DNA from 3 places in the Bacillus sp. A015 genome. Region 3 is predicted to be linked to each of the others. Evidence: riboswitches for the same ligand, from Rfam matches in the RefSeq annotation. Region 3 holds a riboswitch; each other region holds the start of a gene.
The links. Region 3 has a riboswitch for thiamine pyrophosphate ahead of tenA (thiaminase II). Riboswitches for the same ligand answer to the same signal wherever they lie in the genome.

Region 1 (6,148 bases), on a different contig from region 3:
GTTTCTCCCTGATCAGCATTTAGGGCGTAATACAGCCTTTGATTTAGGTATCCCACTAGAAGAAATGGCTGTCTGGGATCAAGTAGAAGAAAAGCTCATCACCGATCAGCCGCTCCATCGCATCAAAATGATTTTATGGAAAGGGCATTGCTCCGTACATGAGAAGTTTACCGTTCAGAATATTGAAGAAACGAGAAAAAGAGATCGTGACATTCAAATCCTTGTCCATCCAGAGTGCACGCATGAGGTGGTAAGAGCTTCTGATCTAGCTGGTTCAACGAAATTTATTATTGATACGATCAAGCAGGCGCCAGCAGGAAGCAAGTGGGCGATCGGAACAGAAATGAATTTAGTCAAACGCATCATAGACCAGCACCCGGATAAACAAATTGAATCCCTTAACCCAGATATGTGTCCATGTTTGACCATGAACCGTATTGATCTGCCTCATTTGTTATGGTCACTTGAAAGTATTGAGAAGGGTGAGCCAGTTGGTTTGATTCAGGTTAATGAAGAGATAACAAAAGAGGCTTTGCTTGCATTAAATAAAATGCTCACCATTAAATAAAGCATCAGCCCCTCCTATCAGAAAACAAGTTTTTATCATATCGGCTTGTAAATAGGCATAAATTTATGTTGAAACATATTGTACTTCTGACATAACCGCTACGTTCACGTTTTGCAATAGGAGGGGAAAACGTTGAAAATTCATATTGTGCAAAAAGGAGACTCCCTTTGGAAAATTTCAAAGAAATACGGAGTCGACTTTCAAGAATTGAAAAAACTAAATTCACAGCTCAGTAATCCAGATTTGATCATGCCGGGTATGAAGATCAAGATTCCATCTAGTGGTGTTCCTGTGAAAACAGATCACCAAAAAGTGAAAGAAATGCCAAAGCAGAAAGAACATCCGTATGTGAAAGAAAAGCCAAAGGATGTCGTGCAAGTGCAAGATACGAAACCGAAGGAAAAGCCAAATGAACCGGTACCTTATGTACCGCCAGTGCCAAAGATCGAGCAGCCAGTTTTTCCGCAAGTTGATGTGAACTATTATCAGACCAATCTCTACCAGCCATTCACGTCTCCTTCCCAAAAAGAACATCATGAGAAAAAAGATCACTTTTATGAAAAGAAAGATCATGTTCATGAGAAGAAGGACCATAAAGATCACAAGGATCATTTTCATCATGAAAATAAGGAATATAAAGATCACAAGGACCATTTTCATCATGAAAATAAGGATCATCACAAAGATGAAGTGGCAAAGGGATATGATCCATTTATTCATATTCCGCATCAAAAAGAGGAGGGAAAAGATATGGAGCATAGCAATTACCCAAACCTTCCTAACTTCCCACAAATGCCGAATGTTGGAGGGGCAGCAGTAGGAGGAATGGCAGAAAATAAAGATCATCACCAGCATCACCAGCATCACCAGCATCATCATGAATCATATGATCCTTATTATGGTCATGGTCATTACATGCCTGCGATGTATCCATATCCGCAGCAAATGGTGCCGGCTTCACCTATTTTACCGGGATCAGGTCTTTGTTATCCGGTCCAGCCGTATTATCACCATCATATGATGCCGTATCCTTACCCAGCTCAGCCGTATTATCCAGCCTATCAAGCACCAGCTTACTACGGGGAAAATCATGAGCATCATGCAAACGATGGACATCACTGGCACCACCACATGCATCCAAATACAGGCGCAAATGCGAACGTTAATCAAGGCTTTTATCCAAACGCTTCAAATGAAGCATATGGCAAGGAAGACTGCGGATGTGATGATGGCATGAAGCATCATCATCAGCCATGGCCTGGACATTATCCAAATCCTGTTCCTTATGGTCAAATGGGATCTTATCCAGCTCAGCCTTACATGCAGCAATATCCAAATCAATCGGTTTTCGCAAGACCAGAAGAAGACGAAGAAGATTAATGACAGAAGGGACGATCTCAATCGTTCCTTTTTTTGTTTATAACTGACAGCTTGATTTTCCCCTGAACTGTACATGCTAAAACAGAGCCAGTTTCGCGCTCATGAGCTTGAATTTGTACAGGGGGTTTTTCGTTTGAGACAACAATGGCAAAAAACAATCGCATTAGTGCTTCTTCCTATTGGTTTAACTGCATGTGGTACAAATGACAATGCGGGTGTAGATACTCGTCATAATCAATCAGGCCAGCCGGTCGGTTATCATTCGAATCAACGGGCGGCAGACAACAACCAAGATAACCTAGGCCCAGTTTCTGAGCTTATGGAAGGGATGAACGAAAATACAACGAATGTTGATTATCGTTCACGTCCTACGGAGGATCAAGTGAGAATGCCGCTTACTGGCGGAGATGGACGCTACAGTCATGGAGATATGAATTATCATAACCAAATGTCGTTCTCTGGCTACGATAAACAAGAGAACATACAGCGTTCACGAAAAATTGCGAACCGCGTGAATAAAATGAATCACGTAGCAGACTCACAAGTTATGGTCACTGATGAAAATGTGTATATTGCGATTAAATCAGATGGACGCCTGACGGAAGAGGGCGTATCACAAGTAGAAGAAGCAGCGACTCGTTATGCAGATGGAAGAGCTGTCCAAGTCATCAAAGATGAAGGAACATTCACACGCTTCAGAGAGATGAGAAAAACGCAATTTGAAACAGGCCAAACAGGCATGACCCGATAGTTGAATAAACAAGGCTAGAGTTCATTACGAATTCTAGCCTTGTCTTAAAAATACATCTTGATGCCTATATAAAATTCGTAAAAGAAATAACAGCCAAATCAAAGTAATAAAATACCAGCAATAATGGATGTCCACTTCATCATCGTCCGATTCATCACTGATAAATGTTAGAAATGTTTGTAATCGACTAGAATTTCCTTTGAACAAGTGGTTTGTATAAAGATTCTCCGTTTAGATTAATACATAGCAGGAAAAAAGGATCAATGATTATTTCTGATTTGATCGAAATAAAGGGGAAGCTGTTGTATAGAAGTTTGCATATCATGCTCATCGGTGCAGCTTGTAGGGGAAAGGAACTATTTTCCTGAATCTTCTTCTTTTCATATCGTCTCTATGATAAACTGATGTGGAAATCAATAAAAGTGACTAGGGGTGCCCGCTAAAGTGGGCTGAGAGAGAAGCTTAAGCTTCTTAACCCTTTGGACCTGATCTGGCTCGTACCAGCGTGGGGAAGTTGAAGATGATACATGTGTCATATGAATGACATTCATGTTTTTTCTGACGACGAAACCAGGTTCTCAACATAGAGCCTGGTTTTTTGCTGGTGCTGATTCCATCCTGTCCGATGACAAAAAGAGAAGGAGAGAACAGCAGATGAAAGAAAAGAAAAATGTCCCATCAACCCAATCTTTACTATCAAGCTTTGACGGAAGTCGAAAGGTGTATGAGCAGGGCTCAAGACCTGACATCTTGGTGCCAAAAAGGGAGATTAGGCTCTCAAATACTGTGACACAGGCGGGCGACATTCAAAATGACCCGATCCGTGTGTACGATACAAGTGGACCGTACACAGATGAAAACGCCCATATTGATGTTACAAAGGGTTTAAAGCGTCTTAGAGCGGCGTGGATTAAAGAAAGAGGAGATACAGAAAGCTATGAAGGGCGTCATGTGAAACCAGAAGATAACGGGTATCGTTCAAAGGGGAAAGAGTCCTTTCATCCTGTCCATACTGATTTTCATCATGTGCCGCTCCGCGCGAAAAATGGCGCCAGTGTGACACAAATGCATTATGCAAAAAAAGGCATCATCACACCTGAAATGGAATTTATCGCTTTGAGAGAACAGCTGAGCCCTGAGTTTGTTAGAGAGGAAGTAGCTAGCGGAAGAGCAGTCATCCCAGCGAATATTAACCATCCTGAAAGTGAGCCGATGATTATTGGAAAGCATTTTCACGTCAAAATCAATGCGAATATTGGCAATTCAGCTGTGACGTCATCCATCGATGAAGAGGTAGAGAAGATGACGTGGGCGATCAGGTGGGGGGCAGACACAATGATGGACCTGTCCACTGGGAAGGACATTCATACAACGAGAGAATGGATTATTCGGAATTGCCCAGTCCCAGTAGGAACCGTTCCCATTTATCAGGCACTTGAAAAAGTGAATGGAGTGGCAGAAGATTTGACGTGGGACGTGTACAGAGACACATTAATTGAACAAGCAGAGCAAGGTGTAGACTACTTCACGATTCATGCGGGCGTGCTATTAAGGTATATTCCGCTTACAGTCGATCGGGTAACGGGAATTGTGTCAAGAGGCGGAGCTATTATGGCAAGGTGGTGTCTCGCTCATCATCAAGAAAACTTTCTTTATACCCATTTCGAAGATATTTGTGAAATTATGAAAACCTATGATATTGCTTTTTCTCTTGGAGATGGACTCAGACCAGGTTCGATCGCTGATGCAAATGATGAGGCGCAGTTTGCAGAGCTGAAAACGCTAGGGGAATTGACAGAGATCGCCTGGAAACATGATGTACAGGTGATGATTGAAGGACCTGGACATGTCCCAATGGATAAAATCAAAGAAAATGTCGATAAGCAGATGGAGATTTGCAAAGAGGCACCATTTTACACGCTAGGACCTCTTACAACAGATATTGCCCCTGGGTATGATCACATTACATCCGCTATCGGCGCTGCCATGATCGGCTGGTATGGAACAGCCATGCTCTGCTATGTGACACCAAAAGAGCATTTAGGTCTGCCGAACAAAGAAGATGTGAGAGAAGGCGTCATTGCTTATAAAATTGCCGCACATGCAGCTGATCTAGCAAAAGGACATCCTGCTGCTCAAAAGCGCGATGATGCATTATCGAAAGCCAGATTTGAATTTAGATGGCGGGATCAATTCCACCTGTCACTTGATCCAGAAAGAGCTTTGGCGTTCCATGACGAAACATTGCCTGCTGAAGGCGCAAAGACCGCTCACTTTTGCTCCATGTGCGGACCGAAGTTTTGCAGTATGAAAATTTCTCATGATATCCGCAATCAATCAGAAGAAGTGAAAAAAGAGATGGAGAAGAAGGCAAAAGAGTTTATCAGCCAAGGAAGTCAAATCTATCAATCCTAAAAAAAGAACCTCGCACTCCTTTTGTGCGGGGTTTTATAAAACGGCTGAAAAGGCTTTTCTCACGAGATGGAAAAGTGCTCTTACTGCAATAGCCATGATTTCCATACTCGGAATCAGGGCATCTGTTAAATGAAACAAGACCGTTTGTCTCTCTGGAGATGTTCGTTTCTTTTTCTTTTTCATGAAGACAGCCTCCTTTTTAAACAATATACTTCTTTGCAGATCAGAGAGATAGAGATGTTGTGTGAATTTAAACAAAATTTAAACTTCTTGTGTTAGAAAGGAAAGAAGGAGGGGAAACGAGTTGAGTAGAGAATGAATGAAAAGAGCTGACCTTACCAGTTAGCGAACAAGAAAGAGTGGAAGGTGATCTTATGATGAAAGTATTTAAGGTAACATTTCATATGAACAATGGGGAAGTGCTTGATTTCGAGCTAAAACGTCCAGCTACCTATGATGTGTATAAAAAAATTGAGGAATCCAATCAATGGTTTAAGCTGAATAATGAAATCATTAATCTATTAAATGTCAATAGTATCCATGTAGAAACAGAATAAAACAAAAAATCCGCTCGGAAAGAGCGGATTCAGATTGTTGACAAAGGGCTAAAAATGATCTTTATGTTAGCCCTTTTTCTTCTTTTTTTCAGCGTGATAGAAAACCTTTGCAGTCTAGGAAGAACGAGTACCGGAGCGGAGCGAATTTGACATTCGTGAGCACCGGCACGCAGGACTGACGCCGAATGCGAGGGTTTGTCTACACGCTGAAAGCCGCTCGGAAGGAGAGCGGCTTTCGTTATGCGGAGAAATCATTTCGGTTGTTTAGCTGGCCGCGGGAGAGCCAGTTCTTTTTATACAAATAGGCAATCACTTCAAGCCAAAGACGCGGCGCTTTTTTAGGGAAAAAAGGTTTTTGGTAATAGGCGTAAGCGGCTTTTAAATCATCCCATTGATGGCATGTTTTCGTTTGGGTGAAGCGGGCAACGTCAATCACCTTAACGAGGCCTTCCTTTGTTAAGAGCAGGTTGCGCAGAT
Region 2 (6,148 bases), on a different contig from region 3:
AATCATGTCACACAGCCCCGAAGCCTTCGCTAAACGGGCAATACGCACCGCTTCTTCCGCTGTACTTGCGCCTGCTGTATTTGGAAGTAATGTATATTTTGATAAATCAAGCTGCTCTAAAAAATTCGGCTGAGATGCTTCAAAAATGTTCATTCTTCGCACAGCAAAGGTCAAAATTTCAGCTTCCGATACGTTCACTGCTTCCTTTTGAACCTCAAATGATGGATACTTTCCTGTACCAAGTAATAGTCTTGATGTGAATGTTTTTCCGCCAATGTGTAGCATTGTGTCATCCTCCTCCTACAAAGTGAACGATTTCAATCGTGTCATTTGGTTGAATTTCTACTTGTTGAAACGTTTTTTTATCAATAATTTCTTGGTTCTTTTCGACGATCACCACACGATTTTCCAGCTGATAGGCTGATAGCAGATCATAGATCGTTCCATTCTCTTTATCGAAATCAACCACTCTGCCATTCAATTGAATTTTCATACGAACAATGCCTCCTTTCGGCCAATACGAAACGCTTGAAGCCATTCCTCTTGGACAGGCTCGCCTAATATCAGGTCGCGAATGATTTCTCCAGTAATTGGCGCAAGTAAAATGCCATTCCGGTAATGTCCCGTTGCAAAAAGAATACGCTCATCTTCCGGGTGTCTTCCGATATAGGGATGCCGGTCGCTTGTCGCCGGACGAAGACCTGCCCAGCACTCTTCAATCGGCATCTCCTTGATAGAAGGCATGAGCTGAGACGCTTTTTGAATAACAGCCTCAATACCGCCAAGTGTCGGAACGGCCTGCCACTCATTTGGCTTCATCGTTGCACCAATGACCAGCTTTCCACTATCTCTTTGAACGACATAACAATGATCATGATAAATGGTATGTGCAAGTGCTGGACCGCTGTTCCATACAGACACACATTCTCCTTTGACTGGATAGAGAGAATGAGATAATCCCAGCTCTTCAAAAAACCGGCCAGACCATACACCACTTGCTACAGTGAGGTGATCACATGTGAATGTGCCTTCGGCTGTTCTGATAGTCAATGCCTCTTGATCCCGCTCCACTTCGATAACGGGTGTAAACTCCTTCACATCCGCCCCGTACCGAACGGCCGCCTGCCACAATGCCCTGCATACCGCATAAGGCTCAACATGAACATCCTCTTCAATGAAACCTGCTCCCATGATGTCATCTGCGATTTGCGGCATACGTTTTTTCACACAACTTGCTTCAAGCCATTGAAACGTAGACAAATGCTGCATCCGGCAAAGTGCACGTTTTTCTTCTTCTGTAAAGGCCACCTTCATAATACCGCCCGCTGATGTCCGAATATCAATGCCTGATTCATGCCGAAGATCGACTTTTAATTTTTCGTATAATGCCTGACTTGCTCTGCCCACTTGAAAAAAAATATCCTCATGACCCTCTCCTTCAGCATGTGCACCAAGCATCCCAGCAGCCGCACTCGTCGTTTGCTTCCCTATCTCATTTGCCTCAAGTAAAAGAGCCTGCTTTCCTGCTTTTGCAAGGTGATAGGCAATTGACATCCCTATGATTCCACCGCCAATGATTGCAACGTCATAATGCTTTTTCATAAGGATTCTCCTTTAGCTTTTTAGAAAATGCTTGCGCCATGATGTGCGGCTGATGGTGAGTGAAAATTCCCGACATGACAGCAATCCCTTTCACATTCACATGCATCAATTCTGGGATTCGATCAGGCGTCAATCCGCCAATGACCACCACCGGAATGGACAGCGCAGAAGTCAGTTCTTCCACAAGCTTTACGCCTCTCGCCTTAAGTCCTGGTTTACATGAGGTGTCATATATGTGCCCAAACATGACATACTCTGCACCGCTTTCCTCGGCCGCTTTGGCTTCTTCTATCGAATGAACAGACACACCCGTATGAAGGTGAGGAAATTTTTGTCGCAGCTCCTTTGGCGAAAAGCTGTGACCTGGGAGATGTACCCGGTGAATATTGGTGAGCAGCGCGACGTCTACTCGGTCATTGATAACGAGTTTCTCTTTCGGTACACCTTCTGAAAGGAGTTGTCTCACGAGATCAACAAGTTCACTTGCTGTTTTAGACCGTTCCCGGATATGAATAAAGTCCACTTCAGATTCAATGGCTTTTATTTGCTTGATCAGCTCATTGACAGGAAACGAATCATTTGTCACTGCGTGGAGTTCCATTTGCACCAACCCCATCCAAGCATGCTGTTTGCCACGTTTCTTTTTTATACGCCATCTCCCAGAAATGGTATTCATAATAGCTTGAAATCACAAAATTTTCTTTCATATTGGCCCGCACATGTTCTGGTGCTTTTTCCGCGAGTTCATCAAAGCGGTTGACCTGTTCAAAGACAAGCTCTTTAAACCAATCTCCTCCATATGTCAAAATCCATTCTTGATAAATCGGATGGTCAGGTGTCGTTTGTTTCAGCTTTTCTCCCACCTCATAATATAGCCAGTAGCACGGTAATAACGCGGCTAAAATTTCTTCAAATCGTCCGCTTTTCACAGACCTGTACATATGTGAGGTATACGCATAAGCAGTGGGTGAAGGCTTAAAGCTTTCAAGTGCTTCATCAGAGCTCTGAAGCAGCTCTGTGAACTTTCTATGCAGCGATAGCTCTGCTTCATACGTGCCCTGCGCATGATACGCCATTCTGCCCGTCGTATGTAAGTCCTCACTAATGGCAGCTCCATATGCTTGCATCTTTGCGAAATGAGTTAAATAATACGAATCCTGCATCACGTAATAGGTGAACCGATCGAGTGAAAGTGTGCCATCTCCAATCCCTTTTACAAAAGGATGCGTAAAGCTTCCATTCCACCATGTTGCTGCTGCCTCTTTACATTCCTTTGAAAATGTCATGTTTCTCTCCTCCTGTTTCTTCATATAAAAAAGCCACTTTCCGCGTGGAAAGTGGCTTGGAGTTTGTCAAAAGCATAGTCAAAAACCGCACCACTTCCCTACGCAGGTATGAACCTGTTCAGGTAATGAGGGTCTAAAAGTCGACACTTTTATCTCAGCCCTTTTAAAGGACTCCCCTAGTGGATCAAACATATAATGTTGTACCTCTATCTTAATCAGGAATTGTTCATTGGTCAAGGGTTCATTGCAACTCTAATTGGGCTCTAAGTCCTGCTACATACTCCCGGGAGCCTGACACAAGCACGCGGTCTCCGCTTCTGAGCGTCGTATCACCGTGCGGTACTAAGCTGTCTACCCCTCTAAAAATACGGACAAACACCAAATCGCCGGTAAAAGGGAATTCCCGCAGCATGACATTATGATACCGATGATTGTTCATTTGAATTTGATACAAAGAAGAATCCTCATTTGTTAACAATCGAATCGCATCAGGTGCTTCAATTAACGCTCTCAGCACCGTTTTAGATGATAGGAAATTAGAAAAAGTATCAATGCCCGCTTCCTTCAGCGTCAGCTCTGCATCAGCTTTGTTAACACTTGCAATGACTTGTTTCGCCCCTTCTTCTTTGGCAAATAAAGCAATTTCCTTATTTTGCGTCTCACTGCCTGTTGCTACGACTAGAACATCCTCCCGGCCGATGCCTGCCTTTCTCAGCGTCTCATCGTCGTACTCTTCAATCGCTTCAACTTCAAAGATCGAGTCGGCAAGCAGTGCTTCTTTATTTTCTTGAAACACATGCAAAATACGGATGTCATATTCATCCTGATGCAAGTCAAGTGTCACAGGTAACGTCAGCTGGTTTGCGCCAATAAAGGTCACACGCTTTTTTTGATTCGCTTCTTGTTCTTTTTTAAACAGCGCTTTAAACCAAACAGGCGTTAAAATACTCGTCAACACAGCGACTAAAATCAGTGCGCCTGACATTTTATGATCAATGACACCGAGCCGCTCCCCAATCGTCGCAGCTGCAATGACGAGTGATAACGTCGATGTTAATAAAAAGCCGGCGCCGATGACTTTTTTCATGTCATACCATTTTTTCAAATAAAGAATTGGAATTAGCTTACTAAGCAGTAATGCAATAAACAATAGCGGAATCATGATCATAATGGTTGGGTCCTTGAACAGCGCCCATATATTCAAGTCCACACCGACCATCACAAAAAAGATCGGGATTAAAAATCCGTAACCAAATGAGTCCAGCTGCTGGACAAGCTCTTTATTTGGCGAAAGAAGGGACACGAGCACGCCTGCTAAAAACGCCCCAAGAATATTTTCAGCACCGAGTGATTCAGATAAGGCAACTAAGACTATAATGAGAGTAAAGATTGCCCTTGTCCCAATTTGCACCGTTCCTTTTGACATGGACTGAAAAATGGATTTTGTCTTAAATACTCGGCCAAATAAATAAAGAAGAATGCCTGCTGCAAATAATAATAGCAGAAGCCACATGTTCCCTGTTCCATCGCCATAAATGGAGGAAAACACAGCAAGTAAAATCATCGTCACCAAATCAGCAATGACGGCCACAAGCAGAATGATTTGACCAATATTCGTCTTCATCAACTTTTCCTCTTTTAAGGTTGGAACCACTACACCTAATGAGATGGTGGAAATGATGAGCGTCATTAAAAAGGCATTTTGAATAAACCCTGCAAGTACAAACGCATAGGACAGGATAAAGGAAATACAAAATACCCCAAGAAAAATAATGATGGCTGCTTTAAACGTATTTGGTTCTTTTAAACCATTTGGAAGTTCTCGTGCTTTCTTCTTTGATTCAAAAGAAGAAAAATCTATTTCAAGTCCACTTAAAAACATCAGAAAAATAAAACCGAGCATGGATAACGTATCTAGCCATGCATCATGTTCGACAACCAGTTGAAACCCGCTTTTTCCAATGATGAGCCCCATGATAATTTCAGCGACAACGACCGGAATGGTCAACTTAAATCGGTGCAATAAAATGGGGGTGAAAAAGGCTACAATAATAACGACAACGAGTGATGAAACAGATGTATGCTCCATTGGCTAAAGCCTCCTAACATTGATATTTAATCTTTTAAGACTTACGTTAAAGCATTGATTCTAACAATTGCCTAAATGAAATGAAAGTCATTCGTTATATTTTCTAAAATTCAAATTTCTTTATACCCGATGAATGGATGAGAAAGATCAGGAGGAAACCTTATGAAATTCGATATCATTGGTGATATCCACGGCTGCTACGAAGAGCTGCTTACCCTCATATACAAACTAGGATACGAACTCAAACATGGATTACCCGTCCATCCTGATAAGAGAACGCTAGCACTTGTCGGTGATTTAACAGATCGAGGCCCTCAATCAGTAGACGTGATGCAATTTGTCATACATGCCTATTCAAATGAAGCGATCCGTTACGTGCCTGGAAACCATTGCTTTAAGCTTTATCGCTATTTGAAAGGAAATCCCGTTAAATTACTGCATGGCATTGAAACAACAGTGAACGAAATAAAAAAACTGCCGCTTCATGAAAAAAACAAATTATCACATGAATTTAAACAGTTATTTGAGAAGGCTCCGCTTTATGATGTGCTGATTCCAGATGAGCTGATCATTGCACACGCAGCGATGAAGGAAAAGGATATTGGAAAGAAGCCGGATAAACAGATGCGATCCTATCTATTATTTGGCGCTGTCACAGGAGAAACTTGGCCAGATGGACGGCCTGTGCGGAAGGATTGGGCAAAGGAATATGAAGGGAAACCGTGGATTGTTTACGGTCATACACCAGTGAAAGAACCTCGATTCGTTGGCAGAACAGTCAATATTGATACAGGCTGCGTTTTTGGAAATCAGCTGTCGGCTCTTCAATATCCTGAGCTTGAAACTGTCTCTGTCCCTTCATCTATGCCTTATGATGATTCTAGGTTCCAGCATTTCACATCATAAAAAACCCGGCCCTGCTTTGCAGGTGACCGGGTTTTCATTGTTTAAAGAAGCAATGCCTTCATGTCAGCTGGCAATGGAGCCAAAAATGTCATTTGCTCACCTGTCATCGGATGAGGAAAGGCAAGTGTTTCACTATGGAGCGCCTGCCGGTCTAACCGCTCGCTCGTTCCGCCATACAGCGTATCACCGATGAGCGGATGACCAAGATATTGCATGTGCACACGAATTTGATGTGTTCTTCCAGTTTCAAGTACAAGAGACACAT
Region 3 (6,148 bases):
ACGAGTTCCTGATTTGAAAATAAATCATAAGGCGTGCCATCATACACATGCTCTCCTTGGTGAAAAAGCAGCACCTGATCTGCGCACTCATCGACGAGCTCCATATCATGTGTGACCATCATAATGGTGGTGCCTTGGCGTTGGCGCTCTTTTAAACGTCTGATTAATTCCTTCGCCGTTTTTTCGTCCTGCCCGAAAGTCGGTTCATCTAATATTAATACATCCTGATCAAAAAGAAGCATTGTGGCGACACTTAATCTTCTTTTTTGCCCTAAACTTAAGGTGAAAGGATGTGCTTTCGCATGCTTCTCTAAGCCGAACTCTTCCAATAGCTGATACGTTTTTTCTTGTACAACTGATTCTGGCCAATTTCGCTGTCTTCCGCCAAATGCGATTTCATCAAACACCGTGTCTTGTATAAATTGCAGCTCTGGATTTTGAAAAACAAAGCCTGCTTTTTCATATAGTAATCGGTCAGACCACTTTTTGAGATGTTTTTCTTTTAAGAAAATGTGGCCTTTTTTGATTGGCTCTAAGCGGATTAAATGTTTGAGACATGTACTTTTTCCGCTTCCATTTTCCCCGATGATCGCCACCCAATCTCCTGCTTTTATATCCAACTGCAGGTCATTCATAATCCTTTTTTTCCCGTAGCTTAATTGAAGATCCTCTGTTCGAATGATTGTCTCTCGATCTGTTGATCGGACTTTCTCACGCCGCTCTTTGCTTGCCTCAAAGGTTTGCATAAGTGTTTGACTCAGTGGGTGAAATGGATCTTGAATAATAGTGGACCATTTCTCGGGAAATATTTTTGGACGCCAAATGCCTGCCTCTTTCATTTCTCCCTCATATGCTGTCATCACATCTTTCGGAGATCCATCTCCTAAAATGCGGCCTTGATCATCTAATAAAATAACCCGGTCCATCCATTCGATGACACCGTCTAGCACATGCTCCACAAAAATCATGGTTTGATCCTGATCAGCTGCAAGCTGCTGTAGCAGCTGAAATATCTCCATTCTGCCTGCTGGATCAAGCTGTGCAGTCGGTTCATCAAAGAACAGAACATCCGGCTCTAACGCTAGTAAACAAGCAAGCGCCAATCGCTGCTTCATGCCGCCTGATAATGTGTGAATATCTGTATTCGGATCGACATCCAGTTGTACTTTTTGCATGAGATGCTGAATGATGTCATCCATCTCTTCACGAGGTACGGAACGGTTCTCTAAGCTAAATGCAATTTCTTCATTGACTCGATGCATACAAAATTGGGAATCAGGGTCTTGAAACATGACGCCTGTATGTCTTTGTAACATCACTTCTCCCTGCACGTCTGCTTCCATATGTTCTGGAATGATTCCAGCAAGAACCGAAATGAGCGTGGATTTTCCGCTTCCGCTTGGCCCTAAAATGAGCACCTTTTCCCCTTTTTGAATAGAAAGAGATACTTCATGCAGAACGGGCTTCGACTGTTCATAAAAACGGACAGTGAGATTATTGCACGCGAGAAATGAATCCATGCTGTTCACCTTTGTTTCGCTTTTCTTTCATGATGGCATATTGATTCAGTACACCGGTCTTGGATAATGCATCCACTACAACTTTCGCTAAGCATCCCCCAAGTATCATACCGCTGATGATTTGAGTCACAAGTGTCATGAGTAAAACTTGAGGCGTGTAATAACCAATTCCATTGGCCATCAGGCTATATGCCATCGCTCCAACCGCTGCAAAGGCACCAGACAGCATAAGTGTCCACATGCGATATCGTTTATAACCAAAAAGAGCGAAGGCGATTTCTGCCCCAAGTCCTTGGCATACACCAATCAGCAGAGCTGAAAGACCGAAGTGGCTGCCTGTCAGTAATTCCACGGCGGCTGCGGCTGTTTCTGCAATGAGGGCAGCTCCCGGCTTTTGGATGATATAAGCGACAATTGGACTGGCAATCACCCAAATCCCAAACATGATATTGCCTCCTGCTGGACCCACAAGTGCTGTAATCGGTAAATAAAGAGTGGACCAACCTAAGTAGATCACACCGCACGCCACAGATAGAATCACAGCAAGGACGACTTCTTTCATCTTCCACGTCATGATGAATGCACCTCCAGTTGGACTGGCCACTCTTCCACAGTGAACGCCATTTCCCAGAATTTGTACTCAAGCTGACAGCTTAAGAAGAAGTGCTGCTTCATTTTTTCTTTTTCTTTCTCACTTGCTCCTTCCGCCCACTGATCAAGCCTTTTGCAAAGCTCAACTGTAACAGAGTCAGTTAACCCGCCATAAAACGTGATCCACTCATAAAATGGATGTGCCGGGTCAGGCTGCACGTCTGAAAGCATTCGTTTGCCTATTTCCCAATATGTCCAAGGGCAAGGAAGCAAAACAGCAATAATTTCTCCAAGTGTGCCTTCCTGTGCGACTTGCAGCATGTGATGAATATAGTGGTGAGCACTCGGCGCCAACGAAGCACCTTGGAGCTCATCATATGCTACACCTGCCACTCGGCAAAGGTTTTGATGAGGATGCGTCTCACTATCTAGTACAAAAGCCATCTGCTGATGGAAAAAGACAATGTCCTCTCTGTCTGTACACCTGCTGATCGCTGCCGCATAAATTTTAATAAATGCATGTAAGTATTCTGCATCTTGTTTGACGTAATGAATGATCTGTTCCTTTTCAAGCTTTCCTGCTGCCAGTCCTCTGACAAACGGATGCTGATAAATGGCTTCAAATAATGGTTCTGCTTCTTTCCTTAATTGCGTTGAAAATGTCATAAAAAAAGCCTCCTCTTCTTCAGTTGAATAAATGAAAAAGCCACCCCAAATGGAGCGGCCTTCTTATCAATTCAATCATGAATAAGACAAGGTCCAGCTCCACTTCCCTCCGCTAGTACGAACTAGATCAGGTTCAAAGGGTCCAAGATTTTCTCTTGTCTCAGTCATACATGACTCCCCTAGTGGACTTTTGTCATTTAATTATCTTTACTCTACACATGTGGCGATTTGATGTCAACCGCCTTTCTTAATTCAATGTTTTAATTGTTGGCAGCTTCTCGATCCCTGCAGCATAGTAGAAATTAAGGACACTGAAGAAATCAATCGGCTTTCCTGTTTTTAAATCAACGGCTAAAATATGATCGCCGTAATTTGTCAAATCATCAAGGTCTAGGCGTCTTGGTGTTGTCTTCCCGAGGGTATCAACAAAGGTATCATGATAATATTGCCCGCTTGCAAACGATGATTGATGGTACATAAACAATGTCTCCACATCTAAGTAGACGAGAATGGCCTCTGAGGAACTCGCATAAGGAGCTGAGTACGAAACTGGTGCCGAAATGCTTTTCACTTTCACACTTGAAATCGAATGGGTTCTCTGTTCATAATTTCCATCATATGAGAAATAAAACACACGCTTCCATTCATAATCTGCTGTCTTCGATTGCTTGTTATATACTTTTGTGCCATTTGCAAATACATCACCATTTGCATACTCAGCGACAAAGTATTGGAGGGTTGATGATAGGGATACAGCACCTGTGAAATTGGGTGGATTTTTTGCATTAACCTGTAACGTGTAGGAGTCTCCGAAGTCCCCACCGCTTGTGATACCAAATGCGTAATCACCAGCTGGTAAATTGGTTAACCCAAGCATACTGCCGGCCGGCTGAATGAGATCCGTCGGGTAGGCTTGTCCTGTTTCATAATCTACAACAAATAATTGGACGAAATAATCAGGATTTGAAGAGGTAATCCGGCTGATGAGTGCCTGAGGTGAAGACGTGCTTAAAAACCATAAATCAACTGGGTCTTCCTCATTTAATACAGCCGATTGATTGATTGCTAGTCCATCAATAGAGCGAACGGCAGACGTGCGCAGCTTTCCATCTGCAGCGGCTTTTCGTTTAATACTCATTCCGTTTTTCTTATCTACTTTAAATGTTTTTTTCACTTGCTTCTGTTGAATAGCGGTTCCTTCATCCTGCTTCAAAAACGACTCTTGCACTTGCTGAATGGCTTTTTCCGTCAGTGGCGACACTTTCCCATCTGATTTTGGCGCTTCTTCTGCTTTTAACGCTGGTGAAAATAAACCTGTTGTCACAAGTAAAACAGACAGTAAAGCTGCGGTGATCTTTACGTAAAATACTCTCACAGGAACATCCCCTTTTCCCTTATTTGGGTTTTTTACCCTGTTATCATTTTACCATTATTCCAGTAATTGTTTTGGTTTTTTTTAGGACATTTTTATAACAAAAAACCAGCCGTATGCGTTACGACTGGTTTTTGGTCATTTTATGCAATGGTTTTGACAAATAGTCGTGCTGTTTCTGCACTTGATCCTGGGTTTTGTCCAGTAATGATTTGTCCATCAACAACAGCGAATGGCGCAAAAGCTTCTCCTTTTTCAAACGCTGCCCCTTGCTCACGAAGCTTTGTTTCCAATAAAAATGGAACCTTTGATGTCAGCTGAACGGCATCCTCTTCCTCGTTCGTGAACCCTGTTATTTTTTTGCCCTCGATCAATGATTTTCCATCTCGATCCTTCACATCAACAAAGGCTGAAACGCCGTGGCAAACGGCTCCGACTGCACCATTTTTTTCTGAAATCGCTAAGATCGCATCGGCTACCAGTTGATTGGACGCAAAGTCGATCATTGGGCCATGTCCTCCTGCAAAAAAGATCCCATCATAATCAGCTGGGTTCTCATCTGTTAGCGCCTTTGTGTCTTGAAGTAATTCATACACATCCTGATATTGCGCTGGAACACCGTCAGGAATTGAGTTTTTATCTATCGGTACAGTTCCACCTTGAATGGAGACAATTTGTACGTCTAGTTCATTTTCTTTAAAGATGTGAAATGGCTCCGCCAATTCTTCTAACCATAAGCCTGTTGGGTGTCCGTTCATTTCCGGGCTGCTTGTCGATACTAATAAAACTTTCTTACTCAACTTGATCATCCTTTCGATTCATCATGTGGTTATTTTATATTTTGCAAAATTAAATATCAAGCAATTAGACTTGGATGCAACTCTTTATGTTATACCCGATTTTCTAAAAAATATGGCATCACTTCAAATCTAATGATTATGTCACATTCTATTGACAGGGAATTTCATGTAAAATTGCCATTGAGTGATATAATATGAGGAAAGATTGACAGACCTCTCGTGCTGGAGGGGACTTTTAAAGGAGTGGAAAAGAGATGAAAACCTATTCGATTGTGATGATCATCATCACGCTCTGTATCATATTGGCCGTCTTCTTGATGAACCTAACAGGGGTCATGTACGGAAAAATCATTTTGGCTGTTGCTGTAGCTCTTTGTCTGACATCCATTATTCGTTTGATGGGTCTTCGAAAAAGATAAAGCCGCCCTTATCAGAGCGGCTCAGATTGTTGACAAAGGGCGAAAATGAACTTTATTTTAGCCGAGCGAATTTGAGATTCGTGAGCACCGGCACGCAGGACTGACACCGAATGCGAGGGTTTGTCTACACGCTGAAAGTCACCCTTATCGGGGCGGCTTTATTTAAGATTAACTCGCCAGCATAAGCGCAATTAATGCGAGCAAGGCTGGTACTCCTTGTTTGATGATAATGGATTTATTGGATGTTACACCGCCAAATACCGCTGCGATGATCACACAAAAAATGAAAAATAGCTGAATCATATATCCAACGGTATTCGATCCGAGAATGAGCCCCCAAATGAGCCCTGCAGCTAGAAACCCGTTATAAAGTCCTTGATTGGCAAACATCACTTTCACATTTGGATCTTTTTGTAAGTGTTCAGGGAGCCGAAAAGATCTCTTAGCCATCTTTGATTCCATAAAAAACATTTCTAGTAACATGATAACAATGTGTTCTAACGCGACAATTCCTACTAAAATCATTGCTAAAATATTCAATTTAGTTAATTCCTTTCTGATAGACGATCACGAATCTCTATTTTGTCCGTGTATAAATCAAAGTCTTGTATTAATTCTAGCGCTTCAGTAAACCGACTTTGTGGAATGTCTTTCATTTTCCTTACACCGAATTCCTTTTTAATAAAAGCCATGATGGTATTGATATGAAGCTTACCGTGGCCATCATACTCCAAATGGCTGCAAAAAGTCTGCATCGTCCCTCGAATCACCTTTAATTGC

Region 1: another riboswitch for thiamine pyrophosphate. It lies ahead of thiC (phosphomethylpyrimidine synthase ThiC); the one in region 3 lies ahead of tenA (thiaminase II).
Region 2: another riboswitch for thiamine pyrophosphate. It lies ahead of tenA (thiaminase II); the one in region 3 lies ahead of tenA (thiaminase II).

The regions. Positions count from the first base shown of each region.
Region 1 is NZ_JBSPZB010000025.1:33,674-39,821, forward strand. Features, by position in the region: gene nadA (quinolinate synthase NadA) at 1-568, shown strand, start outside; gene safA (SafA/ExsA family spore coat assembly protein) at 701-1,948, shown strand; gene ACSLGF_RS17005 (YhcN/YlaJ family sporulation lipoprotein) at 2,082-2,699, shown strand; TPP riboswitch at 3,118-3,228, shown strand; gene thiC (phosphomethylpyrimidine synthase ThiC) at 3,354-5,114, shown strand; gene ACSLGF_RS17015 (hypothetical protein) at 5,148-5,297, opposite strand; gene ACSLGF_RS17020 (hypothetical protein) at 5,489-5,671, shown strand; gene ACSLGF_RS17025 (protein kinase family protein) at 5,910-6,148, opposite strand, start outside.
Region 2 is NZ_JBSPZB010000017.1:69,322-75,469, reverse strand. Features, by position in the region: gene ACSLGF_RS14185 (thiazole synthase) at 1-285, opposite strand, end outside; gene thiS (sulfur carrier protein ThiS) at 290-493, opposite strand; gene thiO (glycine oxidase ThiO) at 490-1,602, opposite strand; gene tenI (thiazole tautomerase TenI) at 1,586-2,203, opposite strand; gene tenA (thiaminase II) at 2,178-2,888, opposite strand; TPP riboswitch at 2,967-3,076, opposite strand; gene ACSLGF_RS14160 (monovalent cation:proton antiporter family protein) at 3,130-4,977, opposite strand; gene prpE (bis(5'-nucleosyl)-tetraphosphatase PrpE) at 5,140-5,883, shown strand; gene ACSLGF_RS14150 (RluA family pseudouridine synthase) at 5,925-6,148, opposite strand, start outside.
Region 3 is NZ_JBSPZB010000005.1:61,450-67,597, reverse strand. Features, by position in the region: gene ACSLGF_RS06080 (ABC transporter ATP-binding protein) at 1-1,520, opposite strand, end outside; gene ACSLGF_RS06075 (ECF transporter S component) at 1,495-2,094, opposite strand; gene tenA (thiaminase II) at 2,091-2,777, opposite strand; TPP riboswitch at 2,865-2,968, opposite strand; gene ACSLGF_RS06065 (hypothetical protein) at 3,025-4,152, opposite strand; gene ACSLGF_RS06060 (type 1 glutamine amidotransferase domain-containing protein) at 4,293-4,949, opposite strand; gene ACSLGF_RS06055 (hypothetical protein) at 5,204-5,368, shown strand; gene ACSLGF_RS06050 (DUF1304 domain-containing protein) at 5,537-5,908, opposite strand; gene ACSLGF_RS06045 (ORF6C domain-containing protein) at 5,914-6,148, opposite strand, start outside.